DNA from 3 places in the Paenibacillus sp. 203 genome. Region 1 is predicted to be linked to each of the others. Evidence: predicted binding sites of a transcription regulator. Region 1 holds the regulator's gene; each other region holds the start of a gene.

Region 1 (10,084 bases):
TTGGAACGATCTTCAATATCCAGCTTAATGGTACGGCTGCCAATGATGGTTTGTCCTTTTTGCTTAACCACATCGACTAATCCGGCCACATCCGCCTGCGGTTTGAGATCTAGTTTCAATACAACCTGATCCTGTTTAATATCTATTTGAGCGCTTGTCACGCCTGGATATTGAGAAACCAGTTTTTCCAGAGGGCTTTGCATTGTAACCTGACGGTAAATGAACCATCCCCCAAATAGCAGCAAAGCTGCCAAAACTGCCGCCACAACGATAGGAACTGCACGCAATTTCAAACAACATCCTCCTCTCAAAATGTAAAACCCAGAAGAAACGGGACGAATGTCAACAAACAACCAAATTGCATGATCTTACAGCGATCAGCAATTCTTTTTTCTATCATTTTTGTCTATCACTTATAAAATATAGTATATCATAACGTATATCTAATATCGAAGGCAATGTGTGGAGGAGTTGTGATGAGGCAAAATCTTTGGTTAAGGTGGAGGCGAGACGCTGAGCGTAGGATTTGATCTTACGATCGCTGTTGCCACCCGATTTTTCTCGATTATATTCTTACGGAGAAAATCCGGCGGCAAAGGCGAACGCTCCGCTTCTCCAGATTCAAATCCTCCACTCCGTACTGCCCGCCATAAAGATGAATTTGCCCTAGGAGAGAAGATGGATAGGTAAAGATGCTTCACTGGCTTTCAGCCCACTTTACGGCATAGCAAGACTAAAAGACGTAAATACGAATTTCATCGCATTTACGTCTTTTTCTTAAGCTTTCAATTATTTACTAGTCATTTATTCCACATCTGCTAATCCTCAACCAGCTCAGTTATTGGGCAAAGTATACTTTACACCCGTCGCCACCCCATCTGAGAAACGATAAAAGGTGTAGTAATGATGACTTCCATCATCGTAAAACAACTGCCACACATATTCGCCATTGAACACACTCGGCTGAAGCCTTACAATTTTTGCACCTGGAAGCTGCTGCTGAATTATTGACGTCATTTTTTGCTCATCGACTCCGTTCTTCAGCAACTCGGTGTGAACACCGCTATTATCTGCGGCAGGTACGTTAGGTTGTCCCTCCACTTTTTGAAAAGGAACCCACACCATTATATTTTCATTCTGTGCATTTTTCCCTTGAACCACCCAATATACCTGATCCCACACAGACTTCCATGTTTGAGTCGTGCTAACCAGACCACCTGATTGCTTGGCCTTAATGATAGCGGCATTTTTCTCAGCCACCTGGTCTTGAGTAACATAGGAATAATACCAGAAAATGCTGACCAGGATCAGTATTACGGCCAAAATGGCGACCGCTATCCACTTTTTCTTATTTTTCAAACCCGTGCTTCCTCTCTAAGGGGATGTGACACCTGAATTAGCGCGACAGCAGCCCTTCAAAGGCGGCTTGTGCCTCATGTTTGATGCGTTCCTCGTCCATAGTCATGCATTCGCCGTTTTTCACAACCTGACGACCGTCTACCCATACGTGAACCACGTCTTTGGCGCTTGCTGAGTATACCGCATGGGAAATAAGATCTGTACGCGGCAAGAAATGTGCCTGATTCAGATCCAGCGCGATAAAGTCAGCCTTGTTGCCTGCTGCCAACGCTCCTACTTCTTTTAAACCAATTGACTTTGCACCGTATTCTGTTGCCAGACGCAGCGCTTCACTCGCAGGAACTGCCGTAGGGTCACCAGATACACCCTTGTGAATAAGTGCTGCCAGACGCATTTCCTCGAACATATCCAGGTTATTATTGCTGGCAGGACCATCCGTTCCGAGAGAAACGGTAACCCCTGCACGCAGCAATTCAGGCACTCTTGCCACACCACTTGCCAGCTTCAAGTTGCTACCTGGGTTGTGCGAAACCGCTACACCACGTTCAGCCAGTAAAGCTATTTCTTCGTCGTTCAAATGAACGCCATGGGCAACAAGCGAGGGACGGGAGAAAAAGCCAAGCTTATCCAAGTGCGCAACTGGACGCAAACCGTAGTCTCGTACGTTTTGCTCCACTTCGGCGATCGTCTCAGACATGTGCGTATGCAGCGGCAAATCCAGATCATGCGCAGCTTGTACGAATTTTTCAATAAACGCAGGTGGACAGGTGTATGGCGCATGCGGTGACATCATTGTTGTAATACGCCCGTCTGCTTTACCATGCCAGTTACGCGCAAAAGTCACGGCCTCAGCCAGCTTGATTCGCTGTTCTTCCTCCGAACATAGTCCAATTGCTCCACGCATCAGACTTGCACGAATACCTGACTCTTCAGCTACACGAGCCACCTCATCCATATGATCGTACATGTCCAGGAAGGTCGTTGTTCCACCTTTCAGCATTTCCAGCACAGACAACGACGTACCCCAGTACACGTCCGTAGATGTAAACTTGGCTTCCATAGGCCACATTTTTTCCTGAAGCCATACTTGAAGTGCCAAGTCATCTCCATGCCCACGCAGCAGAGACATCGCCGCATGACCATGAGTATTAATCAGACCAGGTAAAAACAAAAGCCCCTTACCATCGATCGCTTCCGTCTCTTCCTCACCCGAAGGCAAAGTCTCGCCAATGTAAGTAATGCGGCTATCTTCCACAATCATAAAACCATGGATTACCCCAGCTTCTGGTCCATTTACGGCAAAAGAGCCGTTTTTAATCATCCATTTATTCACTGTCATATTGTGTTTCTTCCTTTCCGTCCTCCAAATAATAAGCGAGGCTAAGCAAATCAGTTGTAAAGTCTGTGGCATGAATCCGAATGTTGGCCGGTGCCTTGAGAGTAGTCGGTGCAAAGTTCAGGATCGCTCCAATTCCGCTCTCAATAAGCCTGTCAGCCACGTGCTGTGCTTCAAAATCAGGTACGGTAATAATCCCGATTCGAATGTTTTTTTCTCTCACAGTCGCTTCCAGTTCATCCATCGGTTGCACGACCAATGTATTGATCTTGGTCCCTACCTTATCCGGAAACGCATCAAATACCGCTACAATCTTCATATTGTCTTTTAAATAAGCGTTATAATTCGAAAGGGCTTGCCCCAGATTACCCGCTCCGACCAATACTACATTAATTTGCTGATCGATTTTCAGGATATGGCGTATTTTCTCAATTAGATAAGAAACATCATAACCGATACCCTTCCGACCAAAATCTCCAAAATAGGCGAGATCTTTACGGATTTGGGCCGGGTTCAAATCTAGCCTTTGTCCCAACTCTTGAGAAGAGACCGTAGCCACCTCCCGTTTGTGAAGTGCATTCAGATAACGTAAATATACGGGTAACCTCCGTACGACAGCCTCTGAAATTTTATCTGATTTCATACTTGCTCCCCCTAATTGTAACGAACATACTTAGTGTCCGTCCGTTATGCCTCGGTCTCCGGGGCGGATTGGAGCCATTCGGCGATGCGGGGCACCATTTGTTCCGATGGCATATGCTCCATTTTTGGTCCCGGTAACGAGTACAAAAAGTGCTTTCCGTAATAGGATTCGATCACACGCGTATCGTAAACGATAACGACCCCGTGGTCGCTCGCTGTACGAACCAACCGACCAAATCCCTGTTTGAAGCGAATGACCGCTTGTGGTACAGACAGCTTCATAAATGGATTCTTCTTCTGCTGCTGGAGCAGCTCGCTTTTTGCCTCCAGCAACGGGTGATTCGGCGGTTGAAATGGCAAGCGAACAATGGCCAGACAAGTCAGAGCCTTCCCCGGAATATCGACGCCTTCCCAGAAGCTGCTGGTTCCCAGCAATACAGAAGCTTTGGCTTCCTGAAAACGGCGGGTTAACTTGCTGCGACTCCCACTGTCCACACCTTGTCCCAGCACAGTAATTTCGCTGGATGCTAAGGCCTCTTTGAGCGGCTCATACACTTGCCGGAGCATCCGATAGGAAGTAAACAGAACAAGCATTCTCCCCCGCGTCGCCTGAGCAGTCGCTCCTAGAGAGCTAACGAGCATATCTACAAAGTGTGCATCTCCTACACTGCCCTTCACGCTTGGGAAATCCCGTGGAATGACCAGCAACACCTGATCCCTGTAATTAAAGGGTGACGGGAGCTGCGAAGTCATCAGCCGCTCTTGATCTGCGGCTTCCTGCAAGCCGAGCTGATCGATCATGTACTGAAACGACTTATCTACCGATAAGGTAGCAGACGTCAGAATAATGCTTCTTTTTTTGTCAAAAAACATTTCTTTCAACTGGCGGCTCACATCGACGGGCACCGCATAAAATTGTAATGATTTACTGCGGAATTGCCCACTCGCTTCGAGCCAGTATACGGTTGTTTCATCATCGAGTCGCATAAAAAAGCGCAAATTTTCTCGAATCCCCGCCAGATCCTTGAGCAGACCCGTGATATCTGTAATAAGGCTATCCGCCGCATAATCGTCATGTTCTTCCTTGACGTCCAGCATCAGCTTGTCGCCCTTGCGCAAAATTTCACTCATCGTTACATATAGCTGATTTTCCAAAGCCCCCGCCTGATCCCACTTTGCAGGCTTGGCTGAAGGTTTGAGACGGGAAGAAAACTGTCCTGTTTCACCCGGTGTCGCATCGCTTCGTTCTGGCAACATGCCAAACAGCTTGTCGCTTAGCAGGTCCCAAGTTTCCTTAACCTCTAACACGAGCGGATACATCTGATCGATGGTTGAGGCCCAATCCGTCGACTTCTCGTGCCCCGATTTCGCCAACTGTTGACGAAGTGAAGGCAGTTGTCCATTCTTGCTGTCTTTGAACAGTCGCGTCAGTGTATGCACGAGTGTGAAATATTTCATATGCATACCTAGGTGCTTACCAGCTACTTCCTCCAGGTGATGGGCTTCATCAATCACCAGATGTTCATAGCTCGGCAACAACTGGTGACTAGCTTTGACGTCTGTAAACAACTTAGAGTGATTCGTAATAACAACATCCGCTATCCCTGCTTCATGGCGTGCACGATGATAATAGCATTTGCGGAACCATGGGCAAGAACGACCAAGACAGGACTCTGAATCACTCGCCACCGTTTCCCAGAAATCTCCACCACGGTTGCTCAGATTCAGTTCTTCATCATCACCGGTTTCTGTTAGCGTCAACCAGACGATCATCTGAGCAGCTGTAATTAAATCTTCCTTCGGTGTCGCGAAGTCTCTTCTGTTTATTTTATGTTCAAACTTACGCAGACACAAATAATGTCCCCGACCCTTGAAAATAGCAGCCCGGAACGGAAACGGAATCACCTTGGTCAGCATCGGAATGTCGCGCTCGCGTAATTGCTCCTGCAGGTTGATCGTATGTGTACTTACCATAACTCGCTGTCCTTTTTTCACACTGTGATACAGCGATGGGAGCAAATAGCCGAGGGACTTCCCTGTTCCTGTACCTGCTTCGATCAGTAGGTGCTTGTCTTCACTCAGTGCCTGATTTACACCCTCAATCATCTGTATCTGCGCCTCGCGCTCCTCATATTGGCTCAAGGATGAACGCAAATTGTCCCGCACATCATCCATGTACTCCTCAAAGGAAACACCTGACAGTGGATTCGGGTCATCTTCTCTACGCGGAGCAGCTAGCTCCGTCCAATCTTCCACTTTTAGCGCAAGCTGACGAAAAAACTGATGTCCCTCCAGATCCTGAATAGGATCAAGCTCTTTCTCTTCACGCACCCCATCAAGAAACCATCCAAGGTCACTGTCTTCCTCTGCAAACAAATCGCTAAGCCGCTGTATCGTTATCAAAGGTAATGCTTGAAGCTCACCCAGACACTTTAAAAACACCTCAGCCGTAGCCAACGCGTCGCTGTCTGCTTGGTGAGGGCGATCATGCGCCAGCCCAAACTCAGAAGACACAAAACCCAACTGATACGAAGATAGCGATGGAAACATAATTTTCAGAAAATCCATTGTATCCAAGATTCTTCCGCTAAACGGCAAATAACCGCACCGATCCAGAGCGTTTTGCAAAAAATTAAAATCAAACGCCACATTATGACCGACCAGTACAACATCGTCCAGCATAGGCACGAGCTCCATCATCATTTCTTCAAGTGCAGGAGCATCCTTGACGTCATCGTCTGTAATTCCGGTCAACCCGGTGATAAAAGGGGGAATAGATCTGCCAGGGTTTACATAAGAGCCGTAAACACGGGAAATGCTGTTATCATGATCTATAATTGCAAGTCCGACTTGAATGATGTCATCCGCGGACTGGGTGCCTGTCGTTTCAAAATCCAATACCGCAAATTTCATTCGGGCTAATCCTTTCTTATGACACTTACAAAAATAATAACTCTGTATATTAGCATAGCAGAAGATCGCCTGTTTGGAAATTAAGACAGCCAAAAAAGACGATGCACACGCCGCCTGAGAGGTGGGCATGCATCGTCTTGCTCGGTGTCTGACAACTACATCCAGGTCATCATGGAGCTGTCGTATCGAAGCTTTTCGGTACCGGACAGACAGGCTTCCATATTGTGCAGCGGCTCGGGTAACGCAGGATCGAACTGATGTGCGAGAGCAAAACATTTTTGCGCCTCCTCTACGTCAGCCTGCTTTGCCAACAGACAGCCTAGCGCATTATAGATGACCGCCTTCAGTCCTGCCTGCTCAGTCAAGTCCAGCACCTTCTGAAAATGGCATACAGCCTCTGCTGAATCATCTAGTTGAAAATAGGCCATTCCCATATACATGCGACTCTGCCAGCTGTTCGGAAAATGCTGTAGTACCTGCTCAAATTGTTGGATCGCCTCAGGGTACATGAGTAATCGATAATACCCTTGCCCCCGATTAAAAGCTGGCAGCTCTTTTTCAGGCAGCTCCGTGTCAGACATATCGGTCTCCGCGGAAAACCCGGCCGCACGAAGGCAAACCATTTTTTCCTCAAAGGCCAGCCACTCATCCATAATTCCGTCACTCATTCTCCGCAGCAGACTCCAGTGCTGTAGCAGCTCCTGCCTGCGGGAGCCCTGGGCTGATGGGTAATGCTTCACGATATCATCTAACATGCTGTTCATTTCTGCGAATACATGCTGGAACATGTGCATCCCGCCCTTATGAAAGATGGATTAATACACTCACATTTTTCGCTTAAAAGACGGGTTTCATCCGCACTCCCATTCATTACATGATCGTCGCGTGTACTTCTTTGTTCATCGTTTGGGCTGGTTTATTATGTTCATCAACAAATACCACTGTTGGTTTGTATGTTTTGGCCTCTTCATTCGACATGGAAGCATAAGAAATAATAATGACTGTATCACCAGGCTGCACCAAACGGGCTGCCGCACCATTGAGACAGATTACGCCGCTCCCACGCGGTCCGGGGATAACATAGGTTTCCAGTCGAGCTCCATTGTTATTGTTTACAATTTGAACCTTTTCATTCTCCAACAAATCCGATGTCTCCATGAGATCTTCATCTATAGTGATACTCCCCACGTAGTTCAGGTTAGCTTCCGTAACCGTAGCGCGGTGAATTTTGGATTTCATCATGGTTCTAAACATGGGAAAGCACCTCCGCATTCTGTATTCTTATATTGTCAATCAGTCTGGTATTGCCAAATTTCACAGCCAGCGCTACGATGACGTCTTCCTGAACATCACATAGCCGCTGCTCGGGAAGAAGGGGCTCCAGACCGGGAAAAGTTAATATTTCAATGTAATCAATGTCTGCTAAAGGAGAGGAAGTAATGGTGGACTCCACCATTTGATGTAGCTGACGAATCGTAATTGTGTTTGTTACTATATCTTCGCTCACTTCTTGCACCTTACGCAGTGACTGAGACAGCACCAACGCCTGCTCGCGCTGTTCTGCACTTAAATACACATTACGGGAGCTGAGGGCCAAGCCATCCGCCTCTCTGACGATGGGACAAGGTACGATAGTCACGTTCATATTGAGATCAGTCACCATCTGCTGGAGCACAGCAACCTGCTGCGCATCCTTCATTCCAAAGAAAGCCAAATCAGGACCTATCATGTTAAAAAGCTTGGCTACCACCGTAGTCACACCATCAAAATGGCCGGGACGGGAAGCACCGCACAAACGATCTGTCAAAGCGGATACACGAATTTTGGTTTGGGTTGGTTGTGGATACATTTCTGCTACAGTTGGTAAAAAAACAATATCCACGCCTTCGCGCCGCGCTACCTCCAAATCACGAGCTTCATCGCGAGGATAGCTGTCTAGATCTTCATTCGGTCCAAATTGAATCGGATTTACGAAAATGCTAAGCACCACCGTATCCGCCATTTCACGCGCCTTGTGCATCAAGCTCGCATGCCCTTCATGCAGGTATCCCATTGTTGGTACAAAGCCGACTTTATGTTGCTGTAAAGAGGTAGAACCGTGTACCTTTTTTGTTCCGCTTGTCCCAAGCTGCCGACGTTCAGCAATAATCTTGCGCAGCTGATCCACTTCTCTTACGATGATCATGAGCGTGATTCCACCTTTTCCTTAGCTTGTTCCTGTGTCTGTCCTTTTGCCTTACCATACAGGGATTCCACAACGCGGTCATCCGCGCTGAACACATGCTCCGCGGCCGGAAATGCCCGCCCTTTTACATCACTCACATACTGCTCAATGCTGCTGCGGATCAAGCCGCCTACATCGGCATAGGTTTTAACAAAGCGTTTGCTGAAATAAGGCGATGCGTACTGAATCAGATCGTGATAAACGAGTACCTGACCGTCACATCCACGTCCAGCACCAATTCCAATGGTTGGAATGGAAAGCTCTTTAGAAATCGCTGTTGCCACTTCCTCAGTTACCAGTTCCAATACAACGCCAAAAGCACCCGCCTGCTCCAGCGCCTTGGCGTCCGCCATTAACCGGCGTGCGTCCGCTTCGTCCTTGCCTTGAATGCGATAGCCGCCAATTTGATTAACCGATTGCGGAGTAAGCCCGATATGTCCCAATACAGGCACACCTGCCTGAACAGTTGCTTTTACAACATCGGCAATTTCAGCTCCGCCCTCCAATTTAACAGCATGCACATGTCCTTCCTGCATCAGACGGCGGATGCCCTGAAGACTTTCTGATACGCTGCTGTGATATGTCATAAAAGGCATGTCCGCTACGATAAATGTATGTTCCGCGCCTCTTGCGACTGCCCGGGAATGGTACACGATATCATCCAAGGTTACAGGGATGGTTGAATCGTAACCAAGAACTACGTTACCCAGCGAGTCACCTACGAGAATCATGTCAATTCCCGCCTCCTCGGCTATTTTAGCCGATGGATAATCATAGGCGGTCAGCATACTGAGCGGAATGCCCTCTTGCTTCATTTTTTTCATTTTCACAATATTCAGTGCTTGTTTTCCTGCCATTGTAAATGGCTCCCTTCCATCTTTTTTTGGCACAAAAAATAACCTTTTATGAACGCCTGTACATCTGCGTCATCAAAAGGTCCGAACAGCCAAAAAAGACACTCATTTTGAGATCGTCCCTTCTGTCTCGGTCCTGTTCGGCTCAGAGCAGAATCCAACGTAACCTTCAAATGAAGTTATGATGGTCTTACAAACTTGCTAAAGTAGAGCATGTGCCCCTGGAGTGCAGCTCGGACCGTCCGATGCCGCCTCCTGCACAGTATAACAAAAAACATCAGCTTTTTCACGTGAAGTTTTGCACAGGGAATAGAACGATTTCGGTCGTTTTCATAGCTAGGGTTGCTTCTACAATTGTATATCCCCTGAAATGACCTGAATTCGCTCTCCCTGATCCGTTTCTACTACGAGTGCCCCGGAAGGGTCCAAGCCAACAGCTGTACCTTCTACAGTTATCCCTTGCCCGGTATGTGCCCGTATGCTACGGTTCATAGTCACGGACAAAGCCTCCCACAGCATGGCTATAGGCTGAAACCCCTGCTCGGCATACAACTTGCTTAGCTGTTCCATCTCTTCCAGCACTGAGGCGATCAGCACAGTACGGTCAATTTCACGCCCTGCTTCTATTTTCAAGGACGTTCCCACCTGCGATAACTCTTCCGGGTAATCTTCTTTATTTAAATTCACATCAATGCCAATCCCTGCAATACAGTATCGAACCCGTTGATCCTCTGTTGCAGATTCCAGCAGAATACC
Region 2 (10,084 bases), on a different contig from region 1:
TCTTGTTGTATGCATGATCATGTTGTCCGCTTGCGGACAAGCAGCCGACAAGCAGGCTACCGATACGAAAGCGGCTGGCAATGCGCAGACAACCATTAGTGCGGATTCGCGTATTGCTTCGATGTCTATTCATTTGACGAACAACCTGCTGGCATTGGGCATTACTCCGGCTGGTTCGGTTATTGGCGGAGATGTGAAGGATTTTCTGCCCCATGTAAAAGATCGTCTTCAAAATACCCGTAAGCTAGGTGTTGTCACAGACCCGGATATGGAAGCGGTACTGGAGCTTCAACCTGATCATATTTTCTTGGACAAAAAATATTCGGGAACCGATGTGGCCAAATTTGAAAAAATTGCGCCGACCGAAGTTTTTGATCTGGATGAAGGCACATGGAAGGATCAATTAAAAAAAATAGCCGTTATGGTCAAACATGAAGCACAGGCAGACGCATTTCTAAAAGACTATGATACACAGAAGGAACGAGTCAAAAAGCTGATTCATTCAAAAATTGGGGACGGAACGGTTATGGCTGTACGTGTGACGGCGAAAGAGGTCCGTGTTATGGGGATGAAGCGTCCGGTGGGACCGCTGTTGTATCAGGACTTGGGCTTGAAGCCAGCCAAAGGTGTAGAAAAGATCAGCAAGGCTTATCAGGTTGTTTCCCAAGAGGTTTTACCGGATTATGATGCTGATGCGATCCTTGTTATCATCAGTAAAGGCGCGGATGCCCAAAAGGTATACAAGCAGCTGGAAGGAAATACAGTATGGCAAGGTCTCAAGGCGGTGAAGCAAGGGCATGTCTACATGTTGGACGGACAGCCTTGGCTGGACTATTCCGCGACGGGACATAAAATTGCTCTGGATAATGCAGAACAACTATTTTCCAAATAAGTTCTAAAGTATATCAAGCCGTATTCCCCCATGCAGCTTCTTGCAGGCCAGGAATACGGCTTTTTGGCGCACACCCATGCTGTAAGTCGGTTGCCTGATCGAAATGAAAAGGAGCTGCTGCGATCCAAAATGAGGCAGCTCCATATAATGAGAATTGCGGGCTATGAACGTTTTTTACGGAGAAAAATCGGTTTGAGTCCAATAAATCCAATGGCGGCGAGAATTAAATTCACCCAAGGTGAGATTCTGAATACTGGCAGTACACTGCGCAGCGCCAGTCCGGCGACAAGAATCACGACAACTAACACAACATACATCAAGATGGATTTAAGATTCATCTGGGGCTTTGCAGGGGCAGGGTCTGGCTGTTGTGTCTCCTCGCCTTCTTCGGGACGGTCCATAAAATTCATCAGAGCTTCAACGAGTAGAATGGCTCCTGCAGCGATGATGATAAGGGTGGATAGGCTGATTTTTTCAAAGGGTTTGATATCCCCACCTGTAAAGGTGACAAACCATCCGATAATTGCCTGTGTCAAGAAAAACATAGACAAGGCAATCCATGCAATAAGCGTATAATTTTTTGCTTTATTCATTTCTTCCTCCTGCTTTATGAGCGTATCCCAGGCTGATGGAACCGCCATTTCGTAACAAAGACAGTATACGTGAGGAAGCGTCGGATGGCAAAAGACTTTATCTATAAAATGTATATTACCGCTGCATTCTCCTCAAACTGGATACAGGGTGAGCACATAGAGCAACCTGAATATAAACGTTAAGAGGGTGTGGCATCATGAAACTGGAGAACCAGGCAGATTATTCAGTCCAAAAACGACTGGCAAACGCTTCGAACGGGAATAGCGGGGTGGCCTCGTCTACAAATGTGAGTCACCGGAGCGTTCAAGGATCATCTCCAACGTACCGTATACTGGAGGATATCGAAGTGGCTGAGGATACAGAATTTGCGGGTGAACTAGGTGCACAGAACTACCGCAGCCTGTGGCATGAGGATGAACATAACGGCGCCTCTTGTAAGCTGGAGTGGGAGGGACGAACGGAGACCCACCAAATGTTTAGGAACAGCTACGAATAACGAATGTCTACTTTAATGTAGTGGATTCACTCTAATAAGTGTAGTATAGCGTTCTCCGTAATCGCATCGGGGAGCGCTATTTGTTTACTTTTTTAACGATGTGAACTGACCGGTTGACAAGGAAGCAGGGCGATGATAGACTGACTTTACTATAAAATCTTATTAAACTTATCGGAATTAAAGTGAATGAATATCCTGAATGGATATTCCACGTTACGATATGAGTTTGAATTCATAAATGTGTAGTGAAGCTTGAAACAGGGGGAATCAGGATGGAACGGCAAATTGGAATTCGCTTTGAACATGAAGAACTGGCAGCAACAATTCATTATCCAAACCGTACAAATGAGGGAGATCGTCAGAGAAGGGTTCCTCTCGTTGTTATATGTCACGGTTTTGTAGGCAATCGTATCGGAGTAGATCGATTATTCGTCAAGACTGCGCGTGAACTGGCGGAAGGGGGATACTTTGTCCTGCGCTTTGATTTTGCCGGTTGTGGAGAAAGCACGGGGGAATATGGCAAGCAGGGGTTAGAGTCCATGATTAATCAGACACGTACCGTGTTGGATTACGCCGTCAATTGCGCGGACATTGACCCGACCAAGGTGACGCTGATTGGTCACAGTCTGGGGGGCGCGGTAGCCCTTCTCACAGCCGTACGGGACAAGAGAGTACAAAATCTGGTTCTTTGGTCCGCAGTGGGCTATCCGTTCAACGACATCGTCAAAATTACGGAGCGAAGCGTGTACGATGAGTCTGTTAAAACCGGTCATGCCGACTATTTGGGCTATAAGTTTACGCCTGCTTATTTTGAGTCGTTAGCTCAATTTCAGCCGTTCCAGGAGGCCGTTAAATTTAACGGAGATGTGCTCGTTGTTCATGGCACCTCGGATGATATTATTCCTGTGGATTATGCATTTCTGTTTCAAAAGATATTCTGGATGCGTCCAGAGGGGCGCTGTGATAAAGAGATTATTTTCCAGGGAGATCACACTTTCTCGTCAGGTAAAGAGCGGCAACGGCTGATTGATCGAACACTTGAATGGCTGGATGAACAGGAAAATATTCAACGGGATTGGCAGCACTGGATGATCTGATTTCAGTGTGTAACGGATTGTATTGGAAATTGCGCCTCCGCCGGAGTAAAATGGAAGAGTAACACTATACTGGCGTGTGGAGGTTGGCAGCGATGACATTACCCTCAATTTTTGTTGCGCATGGTTCACCGACACTGGCTGTAGAAAATAACGCATATACCAGCTTTCTTGCAAAGCTGGGCGCGAGCCTGCCCCGACCCAATGGAATTGTCATTTTTTCCGCGCATTGGGATAGCCCCGATCAATGTATTGGCGCGGATGATCAGCATGCAGCGTTGCACGATTTCTATGGCTTTCCCGAAGAAATGTACTCAATTGATTACCCTGCACCAGGCGATCCAAAGCTGTATGAGGAGATAGAGCATCTGTTCAGTCAGCATAACCTGTTCCACCAGCCGGTTCGGAACCGAGGACTGGATCATGGAGCATGGGTGGTTTTGCGGCATATATATCCTGATGCAGACATACCGGTCGTACCCTTATCCATTGATTCTCGGCGCGCTCCCCAGGAGCAATACGAGATTGGGCGGATGCTGGCGCCGTTGCGAGAACAAGGGATTTTGATTATCGGTAGCGGTGGATTGGTCCACAACTTGCGGACACTCAAGCAGACGAGTGAGCCAGCCGATTGGGCCGTTCAATATGATGACTGGATTGCACAGCAGCTTCAAGACTGGAATTTGCGTCACCTATTCCAATATGACAAGAAGGCTCCATATGCCAAACAGGCGGTACCTTCTTATGGAATAGAGCATTTTTCACCTTTGTTTTATGCGATGGGGGCTGCGGATCATGAGCGCTCCGCGCGTAAGCTTTTTCAATCGTATGTCCTTGGCTCGTTAAGTCTCAATTGTTGGGCTTTTGGTCAAGAAAGTGATACGTAAATGTAAAAAAAGAACTTCCGAATCCACATGGTGTGTGGGAATGGAAGTTCTTTTGTGTATTTTCGTCTTCGATTAATTAGAAGGCACGTGTATCGTGAGCATAACAGCGCAAAAAAATAACCATTATCCCGGAGGATAACGGTTATTTTGGGGATGTTTAAGCTATTTTTCGACTAGGGTCCACTGGAAAGGTATCTTTATTTTTACGAAACAGTCCACGCAGGAAGGGCAATACCCAACGGTCAAAGCCAATTCTTCCGGCATTTGCACCAGCAACTACAAGGAAGATTTCAAACAGCAGGTAGATTGCATTGGTGCTTACTGTACCCGAGAACAGGAACGAGAAGTTCATAACCATAGCCATCAAAGCAGCCAGCGTAGTCAATGTACCGAGAAGCAGGCCAACCCCGACCAAGAACTCACCCAATGGGATCAGGACGTTGAACAAACCTACATTCGGCAGGGCAAAGGCTTCCAGGAACGATCCCCACCAGCCTTGTACAGCGGGATGGTCTCCACCTGTTTTAGCAATGGCCCCCGAGATAAATCCGCCTGCATCGAATCCACCTGTCAGCTTTTCAAGTCCGTGGGTCATCCATTCATAACCTAGATAAACCCGTACTACAGTCAGCAACCACATTGCGACTTTGTTTTCACGTAACCAGCTGTTAAACATTCAAACCACTCCTCTTTCTTAATCTATAATGTTGGTTGTATTTCATTTTGTTGGGATGATCATCTTTGCTACACCTTTATTGTAGTAGGTTCAGTTACAGTTATTTGTGATAAAAATCACAAAGTCTGAATATTTTTTAAATTTTAATGTCTTTAGATAAGTATTCTATGAGTGGTTACGCTTCAATCAAGACAAAAACAGGAAATAAAGCTTATAATGAGAAAAATAACTAAGTGGAGGGATGAACTTGTCCGGGCCCATTTCCCAACGAAATCATTGGTTGCGTGTGATGGCCTCAGCTCTGTTATGCATGACGCTGATGTCTTGTACTGCTATGTCCAATACGGGTGAATCTGAATCCGTTCCCCAACCGACCAAGCAAGTAACAGAGAAGGAGGCACTTGAACCGCCGAAGGAGCAGTCTATTCCGGCATTTACAGCTCCGCTTACCGGTCTTCCGGTGGAGCAGCCTGTTTTGGAGCGGCCGCTCGCTGTCATGATTAACAATGCTCCGGCTGCACGTCCACAGGCAGGACTTAGCCAGGCAGACATGGTATATGAAGTTCTTGCAGAAGGCGGGATTACCCGTCTGGTCGCTTTTTTCCAAAGTCATGGTGGAGATGTAAAGATCGGGCCGGTCCGTAGCATTCGACCGTATTTGATTGAGCTGGGCGAAACCTATGGTGCGTTGCCGATACACGCAGGGGGAAGCACAGATGCCTATGCGATTTTACAGCAGCAGCGGAAGGAACATCTGGATGAGATTTCAAATGGAGGGGCTTACTTCTGGCGAAGCAAAGATCGTCGTCCTCCACATAATTTATACACAGACGTGAACAGACTGCGCAAAGGAAGCGATAGTAAAGGGTATGCCAAGCAGACGGACGTTCCAGTATATTCTTACCTTAAATCCGGTGAAACCCCAGTTATGGTGGACGAGACTGCAGCATCTTTGCAAATTCGGTTTTTGCTTAAAAGCTATCGGGTATCTTATACCTATGATCCAGCGAATCAACAATATAAGCGTTTTGTGAACGAAAAGTCACATGTGGATCAAAATAATAACCAACAGCTCTCAGCAGCCAATGTTATTGTAATGAGCGCTAGACATCAAACGTTGGATGATGTAGGCAGATTAAGTGTTGAGCTCGACGGCAGTGGAGAGGCCATGGTGTTTCAACAAGGACAGTTAATACAGGCTGAGTGGCGGCATACACCAGGCGATGCGATTCGTTTTATGAAAAATGGGGTTGAAATCCCGTTAACGCCAGGTACATCCTATATACATGTGGTACCTGCAGATACTTCACTGAAGGAACATGTAACCATAGCAGCAAATTAGAAAACGAAATACACCTTTTTAGGAAGAAATTGTCGGATAATGACCTTCCATGTCGGGCACTGTATACGTATGTCATGAAATTTGCTTTTACAAACATTACAAAAACATTGATGAGTGTGATAAGATAGCAAAGGTTGTCTATTGCAGTCGAAACAGGTTGCGGATATTTTCGTAAAGGGGTAATCGTTATGAGATTGAAGAAAAAGGATATATTCTTCGAGACGTTGGAAAATATGGCAGATACGATCGTGCAAGCAGCCGATTATTTTGCCCAACATACTTCAAATCTTCAGGATGTGACTTTGTTTACAAATGAAATGAAGAAGTATGAAAATAAGTGTGATGATTACACACACACGATTATTACTGAGCTGAACAAGACCTTCATTACGCCGTTGGAACGCGATGACATCATGGAACTGACAACAACCATGGATGATGTGTTGGACGGTCTTGAAGCGACGGCTTCTCGTTTTTATATGTACAACATTACGGAGCCGGACGAGTATATTGTGCAGTTCGCTGATATTTTGCGTCAATCAGCTTACGAAATTCAGAAAGCTGTACATTTGCTTTCACAGAAAAAATTGCTGGCCATTCGTGAATACACTATTCGCCTGAATGATTTGGAAAATCAGGGGGATGAATTATTGCGTATTTGCATCAAAAACCTGTTTGCAACTGTAACTGACCCTATTGAACTGATTAAACGCAAAGAATTGTACGAACGCCTTGAAACGACAACGGATTCATGCGAGGATGTTGCAAATATGCTGGAATCCATCATTATGCGTAACTCGTAAGGGAGTCCTTTTACATGGATACAAGTTTACTGGTATTGGGTATTGTTATTTTTCTTGCTCTGGCATTTGATTTTATTAATGGTTTTCATGATACGGCGAACGCGATTGCAACTTCGGTATCGACCCGTGCATTGACCCCGCGACGTGCGATTATTATGGCTGCGGTCATGAACTTTCTCGGGGCAATATTGTTTACAGGCGTTGCGAAGACCATTGGTGGAAGTGTCGCTGATCCAACCAAGCTTACGAATGGAATTGATATCGTCATTGCGACGCTGATCGCTGCGATTATCTGGAACCTCTTAACCTGGTGGTTCGGTATTCCTTCATCTTCTTCTCATGCACTAATTGGTGCATTGGCTGGAGCGGTGTATGTAGGTGCGGGATCGGATAAATTGAACTGGAGCGGCTTCATCGGGATTGTCGAAGGACTTATTTTCTCCCCGTTGATTGCTTTTGTTGTCGGTTACATCGTGATGATAATTTTAAAATACATCTTCGCTCGTCGTAGTCCGCATACGGTAAACAAAGGGTTTCGTACAATGCAGGTCATTACGGCAGCGCTTCAGTCGTTCACGCATGGTACGAATGATGCTCAAAAGGCGATGGGGATTATTACATTCGCACTCGTTTCGGCGGGGTATCAGGACCATTTGGAAGTACCCATGTGGGTAAAAATTTCAGCCGCAACAGCTATGGCGCTGGGTACATCTATCGGGGGCTGGAAAATCATCAAGACGATGGGAACCAAGATTTTTAAAATCGAGCCAATTAACGGATTCGCAGCCGACATTTCGGGAGCCTCTGTTATTTTCACAGCTACATTGCTTCATTTGCCCGTAAGTACCACTCATGCCATTACTTCGGCTATTTTGGGTGTGGGTTCTGCGAAGCGTTTTTCCGCTGTGCGTTGGTCGCTGGCCGGTCGAATTATTATTACTTGGGTTATAACGATACCGATTGCTGCGCTGTTATCTGGATTGATTTTCAAAATTCTTTTCTAGTTCATTATTATTTCTTGAAAAATAGGTACACACTATAGAATACACAATAAGCTTCCGTCCGCTTTTTGCGGCAGGGGCTTATTGGCATTCTGGGGCAAAACTTTCTTCAAAGTTTACACATCCAGATAGTTCCATGAAACGTTTTTCAAAAATACCTGACATCAAAGTAGTCAATTTTTAATAACTCCTGTAGAATAAACAGAAAACTTTGAACCGTTCAACTGACTGGAGGAAATTATGCAAAAATCTAGAAAACTAATAGCACTCATGATTTGTTTGTTTTTTGTGGTTGCCCTGGCCGGTAATTTCGGTGTAGTGGCACATGCAGAAAATAAAACAAAGTATGATATCGGCACGGATACAACGTTCGCGCCTTTTGAGTTTGAAGATGTAAATGGTAAATTTGTCGGAATCGACATGGATTTGCTGGCAGCTATTGCCAAGGATCAGAATTTTGAATATACGATTAAGCCTCTTGGCTTTAACGCGGCAGTGCAGGCCCTTGAAACGAATCAAGTGGATGGTGTCATTGCCGGGATGAGTATTACCGATGAACGTAAGCGGAAATTTGATTTTTCCGAGCCTTATTTTGATTCAGGCGTCGTCATGGCGGTCCGCAAGGATAATGATACGGTTAAACGCTATGAGGACTTGAAAGGACAGCGTGTCGCTGTCAAAACAGGAACGGAAGGTTACACATTCGCAGAATCGATTAAGGCCAAATACGGCTTTACTACAGTTCCGTTCGATGATTCTTCTCAAATGTATGATGAAGTTAAAACAGGTAATTCGGTTGCCTGCTTTGATGACTATCCGGTACTGGCATACGGTGTAAACCAAAATAACGGCCTTAAGTTGGTAACAGATAAGGAAAAAGGTGCTTCTTACGGGTTTGCTGTTAACCAAGGCAAGAACCAGGAGTTGCTGGAGAAATTTAATGCAGGGCTTGTTAATCTGCGCAATAGCGGGGAATACGATAAAATTTTGGCCAAATATCTTGGCGAATCGGGCAAAGGTGTGGCGCCTGTAGAGACCAGCCGCTGGGGACTGATTTCCGCTTCGCTGCCTTCGCTGATTAAGGGTATGGGAAATACGTTGCTGTACACACTTGTATCTTTACTCGTAGCCTTTATCCTAGGGTTGGTGTTTGGCTTTATGAAAGTAAGCCATAACAAGGTGTTCCGTGGTATTGCAACTGTATTCGTCGATATATTCCGCGGTATTCCGCTGATCGTGCTTGCTTTCTTTATTTACTTTGGTATTCCACAGGCACTGGATTTCAAAATGCCGCTTTTTGTCGCGGCTGTACTGACATTATCCCTGAATGCGGGTGCGTATGTAACTGAGATTATCCGTGGTGGTATTCAGTCCATTGATCCGGGACAAATGGAAGCAGCTCGTTCGCTTGGTCTACCCTATCGGACGGCTATGCTTAAAATCATTTTGCCACAAGCTGTGAAAATCATGATCCCGTCGTTTATCAATCAGTTGGTTATTACGTTGAAGGATACGTCCATTTTGTCTGTTATCGGTCTGGTCGAGTTGACCCAATCGGGTAAGATCATTATTGCGCGGACATTCCAATCCTTTGATATTTGGCTGGTAGTAGCGGTGATGTATCTTATCGTCATTACAGTTCTGACCAAAATTTCCAACCGTCTCGAAGGGAGAGTTCGCCGTGGGTAAAATTATCGTTAAAAACCTGAAAAAAAGCTATGGTAGTAATCAAGTATTAAAGGGCATCGATATGCAAGTACGTGAAGGCGAGGTTGTGTGTGTCATTGGCCCCTCTGGTTCGGGGAAAAGTACGTTTTTGCGTTGTATGAACATGCTTGAAGAAATTACCGCAGGTGAGGTCATTGTCGATGACTACAACTTGAGTGACAAAAACGTGGACATTAACAAAGTCCGTGAAAATATAGGTATGGTATTTCAACACTTTAATCTGTTTCCGCATATGACCGTGCTCAAGAACATTATGTTCGCGCCGACTGAACTGGGGAAACAGTCCAAGGCAGAGGCCCGGGAAACGGCTATGAAGCTGCTGGATCGTGTAGGTTTGGCCGATAAGGCAAATGCACTGCCAGGACAGCTTTCCGGCGGTCAGAAGCAGCGTGTGGCGATTGCACGTGCGCTGGCAATGAACCCAGACATTATGCTGTTCGACGAGCCTACCTCGGCGCTCGATCCTGAAATGGTAGGCGAAGTGCTGGGCGTAATGAAAGATCTGGCGCGTGAAGGCATGACGATGATGATCGTAACGCATGAGATGGGTTTTGCACGCGAAGTAAGCGAC
Region 3 (10,084 bases), on a different contig from region 1:
CCATTGTCCAGTGAGCGCAGGCAAGCATGTAACCGCACGTACGTTCATACCGCCATTATCATGATGCTGAAGCCCATTGCCGATATTGATATACGCTGCTCGCGCAGTTCCGTACATTTTCGCCAAACGGATGATATCCGCTTCCGGTACGCCGGTAATCCGCGAAACTCGCTCTGGTGTATATGTCTTAACATGCTCGCGCAGTTCCTCATGGCCTACCGTGTAGCGATGTAAAAACTCGTCGTCCGTCAGTCCCTGAGCGAACAGCACATTCATAACACCCAGCGCGAGCGCCGTATCCGTCCCCGGATATAACGGAATGAACCAATCCGCCCATTGCGCCGTCCGGTTGCGATGAACGTCAATAACGACCACCTTAGCACCTTTTTTACGTGCTTTCTCAGCCAAAACGACCTGATGCATGTTGGTGCTAATGACATTTCCACCCCACACAATAATGAGGTCTGCATCCTCCGTGTCCTCCGGGCTGGTGCCGCCCTTAAAACCCATAACGGACGCCCAGCCTTCATTCCCTGCTACGCTACATATCGTCTGATCCAGTTGGCTTGAACCCAGCGCATTAAAAAATCGGCGGTCCATTCCGTCCACACTCAATACGCCCATATTGCCATAAAAGCTGTAGGGGAGAATAGATTCCGGTCCGTCCATACGTATCAGCTCCTTGAACCGACCTGTAATGGTATCGACCGCCTCCTCCCAGCTAATACGTTCAAATTTTCCTTCTCCTTTGGGGCCTATACGTTTCAACGGATAGAGCACCCGATCAGGATCATATACCCGCTCCGTCATATTGCGAACTTTGTTACAAATAGCCCCTTTGGTAATAGGATGATCCGGGTTCCCAGTCACCTTGACTATCTTTCCATTTTCCTTGTGAAGCAGGAGCCCACACGTATCCGGGCAATCTAACGGGCATACAGCCGGAAAAATACCGTCCTGCTGCTCCGTCATCCGCTGCCCCCTTTGTAAGTCTTGTTGAAGCGTGGCCTCAGGAGGCGCGCTATTACGATGATCCATAGTGTTGATGCTCCTTTCCGTTACCGTTTCCAAAAATTACACTGATCTTATCATATCCACAGCTTTGGCCTATGGCAAGAGAAGGATTTTCCCACACAGCCGCTCTCCAAAACATTAAAAAAATCCGTCTGCTGCATAGAGCAAAACGGATTTTTTTAGAATCATAATTTTTTTCAACATCCTGTTTCATCATATCTTACCGAGGGTAAAAGAGATCAAGGCATTATGGGACGAGAGCACACTCATCCTCCATGCCAAATCATGGACCACTCCCAAAAAAATCCGCCATGACAGGTTTCGTTCCCCCGGGCCTGTCATGGCGGATTTGCTTTGTTCATTGCTGTTTAAAGTACCGTAATTAAGCAGGATCACTCAACGGATTTGATGTGCAACCGAAGAAGTAGTTGGAGATTCATTCACTGGATGTGCGTTGGTTTGAGGCTTTTTCAAATAGGCCAACCAGTAGGCTCCAGCCACAAACAGGCTACCTCCTACCAAATTTCCCAGCCAGACCGGAATGAAGTTCATAACATAATCTGCCCACGAAAAGTGGCCTGCAAAAATAGCCGCCGGAATGAGAAACATATTGGCAACAACGTGCTGAAATCCAATAGCGACAAAGGCCATTGTCGGGAACCAAATCCCCATGATTTTGCTACCGATAGAGTCTGTGCTATATGCCAGCCATACAGCCAGTGCTACGAGCCAGTTACATCCTATACCCGATATAAAAGACTGCAAAAAGCTTTCATGTAGCTTATGTCCTGCCATATCCACCACTTTGTCCAGGTAAGGGCCCGTTTCTGTCAAACCCAGTACATGCCCAAAGAAAAATGCAACGAATAACGCACCTGCAAAATTACTGAGCGTAATAATCGCCAAATTACGAAGCATGGCTCCTGTCTTAATCCGTCCTGCCCATCTCGCCAAAGGGACCGCCATCATATTGCCGGTCAGCAATTCTCCGCCGGCGATCAAAACTAATACCAAACCTACGGGGAACACCGCAGCTCCAATAAAGGTGGCAATGCTTCCCCATTCTTTAGGCGCGCTTGCAATAACACGTATATCCAGCAAAAACCCGAGTGCAATAAATGCACCTGCCAAAAATCCCAGTACCACCGCCACAGTCCACGGGTTGTTCGCCTTGGCCACTCCTGTTTCCACCGTCTTTTCAGCAATTTGCCCCGGTTTATAGCTCGCCATATGTCCCCGCTCCTTTAATATCTTTTTACTAAAATATTCTTCTTTCATATTTTATTTAAAATCAGTGATTATGTTTGTGAAAAAAATCACTTTCTTAACTATAAAAAAACAGCCCTTGGAAAAAGGACTGTCTTTCTGTATTATTACATCTACTGCGCTACTACGCGCTTTACATTTAGTTGTATTCTTCCTTTTCAACTGCTCTCAAGAACCAAATAACTCCACCGAGGCCTACCAGGGCCACGACTACAAGAAAAAGGATATAAAACAAATCCATAAGCTACTTACCCCCTAATCCTTATGCTACTCTATATTGTACTATAAGGATTCGTCCGTACGTCTCAGATTGTTGACAAACTTATGAACAATGTCACAGACAAATCTAATTATACAGTAACTGGGTTCCGTTCGGATATTGTAGGCAATGCTTGTAAACCTGCTGCATTCAGGAAATTCCAAGGCTTGTTATAATGCGGCTGGAAGAAGAAATCGACAAAGGCCAACTGGTCAATGGTCATATGATTTTGAATGGCTACGGATAGTGTGTTAATGGATTGCGTCAAATCCACCTTCGACATAATTTGAGCCCCCAAAATTCTTCGTGTCTCCTGCTCATATACCACTTTCAGTAATACCTTTTCGGAGGTTGGCATAAATTCAGGCCGATAGCTGTCCTCAATGGTTACAGCTTCTACAGTCATGCCTTCGTCCGTTGCCGCCGCTTCCGTCAAGCCTGTTCCTGCGATATTGTCTTCGTAAATTTTGATACCCGAAGTTCCTTGGGTTCCCATGTAGGCAATCGTTGGTTGTACCAGATTACGTGCTACCAGTGTACCCATACGAACTGCATTGGTTGCCAAAGGGATATAAGCCGTTTTACCTGTCGGATTATAGCGGATTGCACAACTGTCACCTGCTGCAAACACGTCCGGGCAGCTACTTTGCATATAGTTATCCACAATGATCGCACCGTTAGGCAACATATCTACCTGACCTTTGAGCAGATCCGTTTGAGGTCGGAAACCGATGCAGAGAATAACAAGCTCTGTTTCATATTCTCCTTTAGAGGTCACGACTTTACTCACCTTACCGTTCGTACCCTCAAAACGACTCACCGTCTCGCCAAGTACCAGCTTAATGCCATGTTCCTTCAGGGAACTTTCAATCCGGTCTGTATACTCATGGTCCAAATACTTATTCAATATACGATCAGCACTGTCGATCAGTGTTACGTTTTTACCGTTCATTTGGAAAGCTTCTACCAGTTCAACACCAATGTATCCAGCCCCGACGACTGTAATGTTCTGTACGTGCTGGGCTTTCTCAATAATATCATTGGAATGATTATAGTTTTTACAGAGCAAAATATGATCAAGTTCAATGCCCTCCAGCTTTGGAATAATAGGCCACGAACCCGTAGTCACAATTAATTTATCAAATGTGTCTGTAAATTCTTCACCTGTTTGGAGATTACGTGCATGCAGCGTCTTGCCTGCCGTATCCACACTCGTTACCTCATGAAGCATCTTGGTCACTACACCCAAGTCAGACAGTTGATCTGGAGACGAATAAAACAGGCCGTGTGGATCTTTGACGACACCACCTACATACAGCGCAATACCACAAGATAAAAATGAAATATTATCATTACGCTCGTAAACGGTAATTTCTGCATCTGGATAACATTTAGCTGTGTTGACGATAGCTGCCGTGCCTGCGTGTGTACATCCGATAACTGCTACTTTCATGTTAAATTCCTCCTTGGTGTGTGGGCATAAAATGTATAATAATTGTGAATAGTTTCACGTATACAGCTCGTTTGCGTTTGTGATTTATTTCACTTCATGCGCTTATTATAGTGTGATATTTTTCACATTACAATAGCTTTTCGTGATATTCACAATTTGTCCACATTTAAAAAAGAAAGGATATACAAAATCAACGGTTTGCTGAAATATTTTTTCGCTCCATTCAGTTTTCCCTGTAAGCCCCCTGATTATGCTCTTGGAATCGACTTACACATGATGCGACCACCCTTAAACAAATGCACATGTAGAGAAACAAAAAAAGGTCCGTTTCCCGGAGACACGCAGGAAATCAGACCTTTTTAAACATATACTTTGGAGTTAAGGCAAAGCTACTATAGCAATTGTTCAATGGCTGCTTTCATCGCTTCTGGTGACTCCTTCGGTTCAAAACGACCCACAGGTACACCTTCACGATTCACAATGAATTTCGTGAAATTCCACTGAATTGTTCCATCTTCCTGTTCTCCAGGCTGTTGCTTTTTCAAATATTCAAACAGAGGCGCTGTATCCGGTCCGTTGACGTCCACTTTGGCGAATACCGGGAAACTAACCCCGTAATTCAGTTGGCAAAATTCAGCCGCTTCCTCGCTGCTGCCCGGCTCCTGACCGCCAAATTGGTTGCAAGGAAAACCTAATACAACTAATCCCCGATCCTTATATTCATCATAAAGCTTTTGCAAATCCCCATACTGCGGGGTAAGTCCACATTTACTGGCGGTATTCGCAATAACCAGCACCTTACCGATGTAAGTATCCAGAGAAACCTCCTGATTGGCTGGTGTTACGGCATTATGTGAATAGACAGACATACAGCATCCTCCTTCGTGTCGCTTGGTTTAGATTACATAACCTATTTTAACCAAAAGGTGACGGACATGCCAACATCCGCAGATCCTTTACCGTGATGCCATCACTTCGAGTCTGCGTTCTTCACGTTCGGAAGCGGACATTTTTGGGCAAGCATAACAATACCGCTGGCCTCCACCTGTCTTGTAATATTGGCAACAGGACGGTTTCATGTAGGTATTTTCACCGGGGCGGTAAGGATTATCCAATTCAACGAGACGAACCGTAAACGGGTTTCTTTTACGTCCGAATACCTCTCCCTCAAGTTCACGTGTCACAAAAATATAATCTTGTTCAAAGCGCTCCACATCCTGAGGATCAGTCAACAATGGCTGTACTCTATCCTTAAAATACAGCAATGTCAACGGAAACTGTCCCCACATTTGCCCAATAGATGCGCTCCCCACTGCAGCTATTGCCTCCAATATGGGCCGCATCTGCAAACTGTAAAAGTCACGTAACACTTGCTGAGCCTGTTCGGAAGAAGGGTCATCCCCATTGTTCCGCGTATTGTCCAGCTCTGTGAGGTCGATGACCTGAAGGCTAATAGAGGGATATTGACCTTCATAACAAATATGAAATCTAAGATTAGATACGGACAGATCCAAACGGCGTTCACACAGTGACACCATAAAATGCTGTGCAAACACGAGACCACGCAACTGGTTCACAAAATAAACGGCTGCGGTTAAATCGTCTTCAGCACGCAGAAGATCACCGTAATACTCCATCACAGAGCGGATCTTCTCTGGTTCAAGCCATTCAGCCACTGGCCCGGAATATACTGCATCCTCCGGCGTGACTCTCACTATTTTCGCTAGTTGCTCAAGCTGATCGTAATCCAGTGGTTTCATGGTATGTCCTCTTTAACCTCTTGCCGCTACTTGTGCTCTAGCATCACGTCGCTCAGCAACAGAACCCACGAGTTTCTTATCTTCCACATTCATTTCTTTTACTGCTTGGCTCACGGCAGGCTGTCCAGCCAAAGCATACGGAAGACAGAGCGGTACACCCGTACGAGGATCTGTTACAATATCCGCCTCGATCCCGAACACCTCACGCAGCACATCAGGGGACATAACCTCAGTTGGAGTTCCTACCGCCTCGGCCTTCCCTTTTTTGATCGCAATCATATGCTGAGCATACCGGGCGGCATGGTTCAAATCATGCACGACCATAACAATGGTGCGCTCCTCCGAAGTATTTAGATACTCTAGCAAATGCAGCACTTCCAATTGATGTGCCATATCTAAAAATGTCGTCGGCTCATCCAGAAACAAAATATCCGTATCCTGCGCAAGCGCCATAGCAATCCAGGCACGCTGACGCTGACCGCCAGAAAGCTGATCAATCGGACGATCGTGGAACTCGCTCATTCCCGTTACTTGAATGGCCCACTCCACCATTTTGCGATCTTCCGCTTTCATGGAACCAAAACCTTTTTGATAGGGAAAACGTCCGTAAGATACCAGTTCCGTCACGGTTAATCCTTCCGGTGCAGTCGGATTTTGTGGCAAAATAGCCAACTGCTTAGCTACTTCCCGGGTGGATTGCTTATGAATGGATTTACCGTCAAGCAGAACACTGCCGCCCTTAGGATTCATGATGCGAGCCATCGTCTTCAGAATGGTGGACTTACCAGAACCATTTGCGCCCACCAAGGCTGTGATTTTCCCTTGCGGTATTTCTACGTTCAGATCTTCTACAATCAATCGATCTTCATAAGCGATATCCAGATTTGCCGTTTTCAGACGAAACATTTGGAATCATCCCTTTCCCTTATCCAATATATATAGTCACGGGCTTAACGCACGACTTTCATCAAAACTTCATTCTATCTTTATATAATAAAGATATTGATAATCATTATCAAGTGTTAACTGGTTTATTTCCTATATCATACAGTGCATATCATCCAATATTTCCACAAAAAATTCAAAAAAAGATCACAGCTCCACGAAGCTGTGATCTTTTAAATCCGGCGAATCGCATTATGACTGTACAGAAGACAGTCCAAATGCTTCAGCCATGAGACGTATAGATTTCATTTTGGCATCAAAGTCGTGAATAATGCTCGCAACCATGATCTCCTGTGCATTATAGTCCTTACTTAACTGCTCAATCTGACGCTTCACCTGTTCGGGCGAACCGACCACCATACGTTTGCGATTCTCACGAATCCGCATCCGGTCAAACGGCGTATACGGATACGCCAGTGCCTTTTCGACGGAAGGTGTTCCAGCGGAGCGCATTCCCTGCTCTAATAGAACAAGAGACAAGTCCATACTGGAAGCCAAGCGATTCGCCTCCTCTTCGGTATCCGCACAGATCGCAAATACGGCAACAAGCGAACGTGGTTGGTCACTATGCTGGGAAGGGTGGAAGCTTTCCTGGTATTCCTTCATAGCCCCTGTGCCGCCTTCACCATTAATGAACTGCGCAAACGCAAAGCCCACGCCACGCTCGGCTGCCAGACCTGCGCTATCACCACTGGAGCCGAGCAACCACATTTCCGGTACAGTTTCTATAAGCGGCATCGCCTGTAGCGAACCGAAACGGTGATTATTGCCTGTGCTGTCATGTAAATAAGCTAACAGGTCATCCAACTGCTCAGGGTATAGATCTACACCACCTCGCATTTTGCCTTCTTGCAGGGCTCTGGTAGCAATGGGCATGCCTCCGGGCGCTCGTCCCAGGCCTAAATCAATGCGTCCCGGATACAATCCCTCCAGCACACGGAAGTTTTCCGCTACTTTATAAGCGCTGTAATGGGGCAGCATCACACCACCCGACCCCACTCGAATGGTTGAAGTACATGCGGCAAGATGTGAAATCAGCACCTCCGGACTGGAGCCTGCGAGATTTGCGGCAGAATGATGCTCTGATACCCAAAAGCGATGATAACCCAAGCGTTCCGCCTCTATAGCAAGCTCAGCGGTCTTTTGTAATGCCTGCGCATGCGTCATGCCTTCCGATACCGGAGATTGGTCAAGAATGCTGAGTTTTATCATAAAAGTCTGACCTTTCTATTTGGGAATAAGGATAGGCATTAATTATAGCACGCGCAGCCACAGTTACCCAAGAGGGGCCCATATCAATTTTATAGTGGAAACGTTTATTTTTCGTAAAGACTTGCGTTCCCTTTATCCGCCTCATAGAGATGCGAACGCTTTTTAAAGAAACTGTACAGATGTGTAACGATTACTTTCAAGACAGCATACCCCGGAACCGCCAGTACAATTCCCACCACACCAAACAAATTGCCTGCGGTCAGAATAACGAAGATAATCGTGATCGGATGTACCCGAAGAGATTTGCCCATAATTTGTGGAGAAATTAATTTACCCTCAATGAGCTGTACGACTGTCCACACGATAACCATCTTGAGCAGCATAATCGGTGAGGTGACCAAGGCTACAATTAACGCAGGTGTAATGGCAATGACGGGACCTAAGTAGGGGACAACGCTCGTAAAGGATGCAATGACTGCAAGCGTCAGAGAGTAGTCTAATCCAATGATTAGGTAACCAATATACAACAGCGCCCCAATACAGAAGCTGACAATAATCTGGCCACGAATATAGGAACTGACCTGATGATTCATCTCGGTCATAATGCGATCTGTTTCTTTACGAAACATAGGCGGCAGCACTTTCAGGATAAACTGTGGCAGCTTGTGTCCATCTTTTAGCAAGTAGAACAGAATAAATGGAACCGTGGCAATCGCAAGTACCGTTTCTGTAACCACGCCCAAAAAGCTGCCCACACCCGTCCATGCATTATTAATAAAGCTAGATAACTTTTCAGAAGCTTTGGAGGCCAGCTCAGATGGATTAATTTGAATGGTGTTCTGGAATTGGTTTACAAAATCGCTGCCGATCAGTTTCTCAAATTGTCGTTGTACTTGCTCGCTATAGCCAGGAAAATTCTGGATAAGTCCTTGTATTTGATCGCGGATTACAGGTACCACCGATGTAACCACAATCGCAATAACCCCTATAATGAGCAAAAACAGTACAACAATGGAGTATACTCGTTTCACCTTGTTACGCTCCAGTACATCAACCAACGGGTTGAACAGATAGTACAACACGCCGGATAAAATGACAGGGAGAATTATCGTTTTTAACAGCACCATGACAGGTGTGAATATGTATGAAATTTTGGTAAGCACCAAGATATTCAAGCCGATCAGCAGCAGTACCAGCAGGAATAACACAAACTTGTTGTTCAGAAAAAACTTCTTGAATCGGTCTTTCCATGCCGGAGTTATTTCCACACCACATTCCCCTTCTCTTTACACAAATGAGTAGACGTTCTTCATAGATACGATATATTTTTGGAACAAAATATACAAGGTTATACCCAAATAAACACAAAAACAAACAAAGTTGTACGTCATCGTACGAACTTCGCTTGCTTTCGAGGGTTATGGAGTATCATTTATCGTGGTTGCAGCATCCACCGTCGTGGTCACAGGTTTGTTCTCCTGTTCAAAAAGATTCTGTATGAAGCGCTTGAGCTTTCTTTCGTCTACACCCAACACCTGCGCACCCTTAATGGTTTCCCCGCGCACCAATTCATTCGGCGGGATTTGCTGCTTCGCTACTGTTGTTGCATCGATATTAAAGCCCAATGAAGCCAATTGCAGCATTTCCGTAGTGCTGAGATTCGTTTCAATATAAGGAGAAATGCTATTTAGAATACTCGGCAGTTTAATTAGAGATGAAGTTGACTGAATTTTACCGCCAAGCTCGGTAATGAATTTGCGTTGCCGTTCCGTACGCGTAAAATCGGAAGTAGCATCATGACGGAAGCGTACATATTGCAAGGCTGTTTTACCGTCCATGTGCTGCATTCCCTTTTTCAAATCAATATCAAACTGGTGTTTATCTGCCTTGGAGGTATAGTGCATATCTTTTTCGACATCCAGGTCAATACCACCCACAGAATCAACCAGCGCAATAAAGCCATTAAAATCAGTATATACATAATATTGAATCGGTATGCCCAGCAGGTCGCTCACGGTCTGTCTGGTCAAATCCGGTCCACCGTAGGAAAAAGCAGCATTTAATCGACTTTGCCCATGACCTGGGATATTGACGTACGTATCACGAAGAATCGACATAAGTGTAGCCTTTTTCGTAACCGGATCAATAGAAGCAACCATAACGGAGTCAGAACGC

Evidence for each region. The regulator Rex, encoded in region 1, represses fermentation and respiration genes when NADH is low (regulators of the CRP and FNR family bind a similar motif). The targets are predictions, from matches to a motif close to TTGTGAAATATTTCACAA.
Region 2: a site for Rex is predicted at 4,744-4,761, ahead of WA407_RS18755 (DoxX family membrane protein). Genes of this name have one in related genera too.
Region 3: a site for Rex is predicted at 2,319-2,336, ahead of WA407_RS02245 (formate/nitrite transporter family protein). Genes of this name have one in related genera too.

What each region holds. Positions count from the first base shown of each region.
Region 1 covers NZ_JAXCHD010000003.1:206,322-216,405, reverse strand. The annotation lists gene WA407_RS07430 (hypothetical protein) at 1-293, opposite strand, end outside; gene WA407_RS07425 (cell wall elongation regulator TseB-like domain-containing protein) at 835-1,359, opposite strand; gene WA407_RS07420 (amidohydrolase) at 1,397-2,698, opposite strand; gene WA407_RS07415 (redox-sensing transcriptional repressor Rex) at 2,685-3,338, opposite strand; gene dinG (ATP-dependent DNA helicase DinG) at 3,383-6,250, opposite strand; gene WA407_RS07405 (tetratricopeptide repeat protein) at 6,406-7,038, opposite strand; gene panD (aspartate 1-decarboxylase) at 7,121-7,504, opposite strand; gene panC (pantoate--beta-alanine ligase) at 7,497-8,435, opposite strand; gene panB (3-methyl-2-oxobutanoate hydroxymethyltransferase) at 8,432-9,331, opposite strand; gene WA407_RS07385 (biotin--[acetyl-CoA-carboxylase] ligase) at 9,677-10,084, opposite strand, start outside.
Region 2 covers NZ_JAXCHD010000008.1:50,532-60,615, forward strand. The annotation lists gene WA407_RS18730 (ABC transporter substrate-binding protein) at 1-892, shown strand, start outside; gene WA407_RS18735 (hypothetical protein) at 1,054-1,485, opposite strand; gene WA407_RS18740 (hypothetical protein) at 1,683-1,982, shown strand; gene WA407_RS18745 (alpha/beta hydrolase) at 2,255-3,079, shown strand; gene WA407_RS18750 (dioxygenase family protein) at 3,172-3,963, shown strand; gene WA407_RS18755 (DoxX family membrane protein) at 4,121-4,639, opposite strand; gene WA407_RS18760 (DUF3048 domain-containing protein) at 4,887-5,981, shown strand; gene WA407_RS18765 (DUF47 domain-containing protein) at 6,170-6,784, shown strand; gene WA407_RS18770 (inorganic phosphate transporter) at 6,799-7,788, shown strand; gene WA407_RS18775 (amino acid ABC transporter substrate-binding protein/permease) at 8,026-9,474, shown strand; gene WA407_RS18780 (amino acid ABC transporter ATP-binding protein) at 9,467-10,084, shown strand, end outside.
Region 3 covers NZ_JAXCHD010000001.1:468,622-478,705, reverse strand. The annotation lists gene WA407_RS02250 (molybdopterin-containing oxidoreductase family protein) at 1-1,038, opposite strand, end outside; gene WA407_RS02245 (formate/nitrite transporter family protein) at 1,411-2,244, opposite strand; gene WA407_RS02240 (FAD-dependent oxidoreductase) at 2,631-3,992, opposite strand; gene WA407_RS02235 (glutathione peroxidase) at 4,385-4,861, opposite strand; gene WA407_RS02230 (hypothetical protein) at 4,949-5,752, opposite strand; gene WA407_RS02225 (ABC transporter ATP-binding protein) at 5,765-6,658, opposite strand; gene WA407_RS02220 (LLM class flavin-dependent oxidoreductase) at 6,890-7,909, opposite strand; gene WA407_RS02215 (AI-2E family transporter) at 8,014-9,177, opposite strand; gene WA407_RS02210 (LCP family protein) at 9,328-10,084, opposite strand, start outside.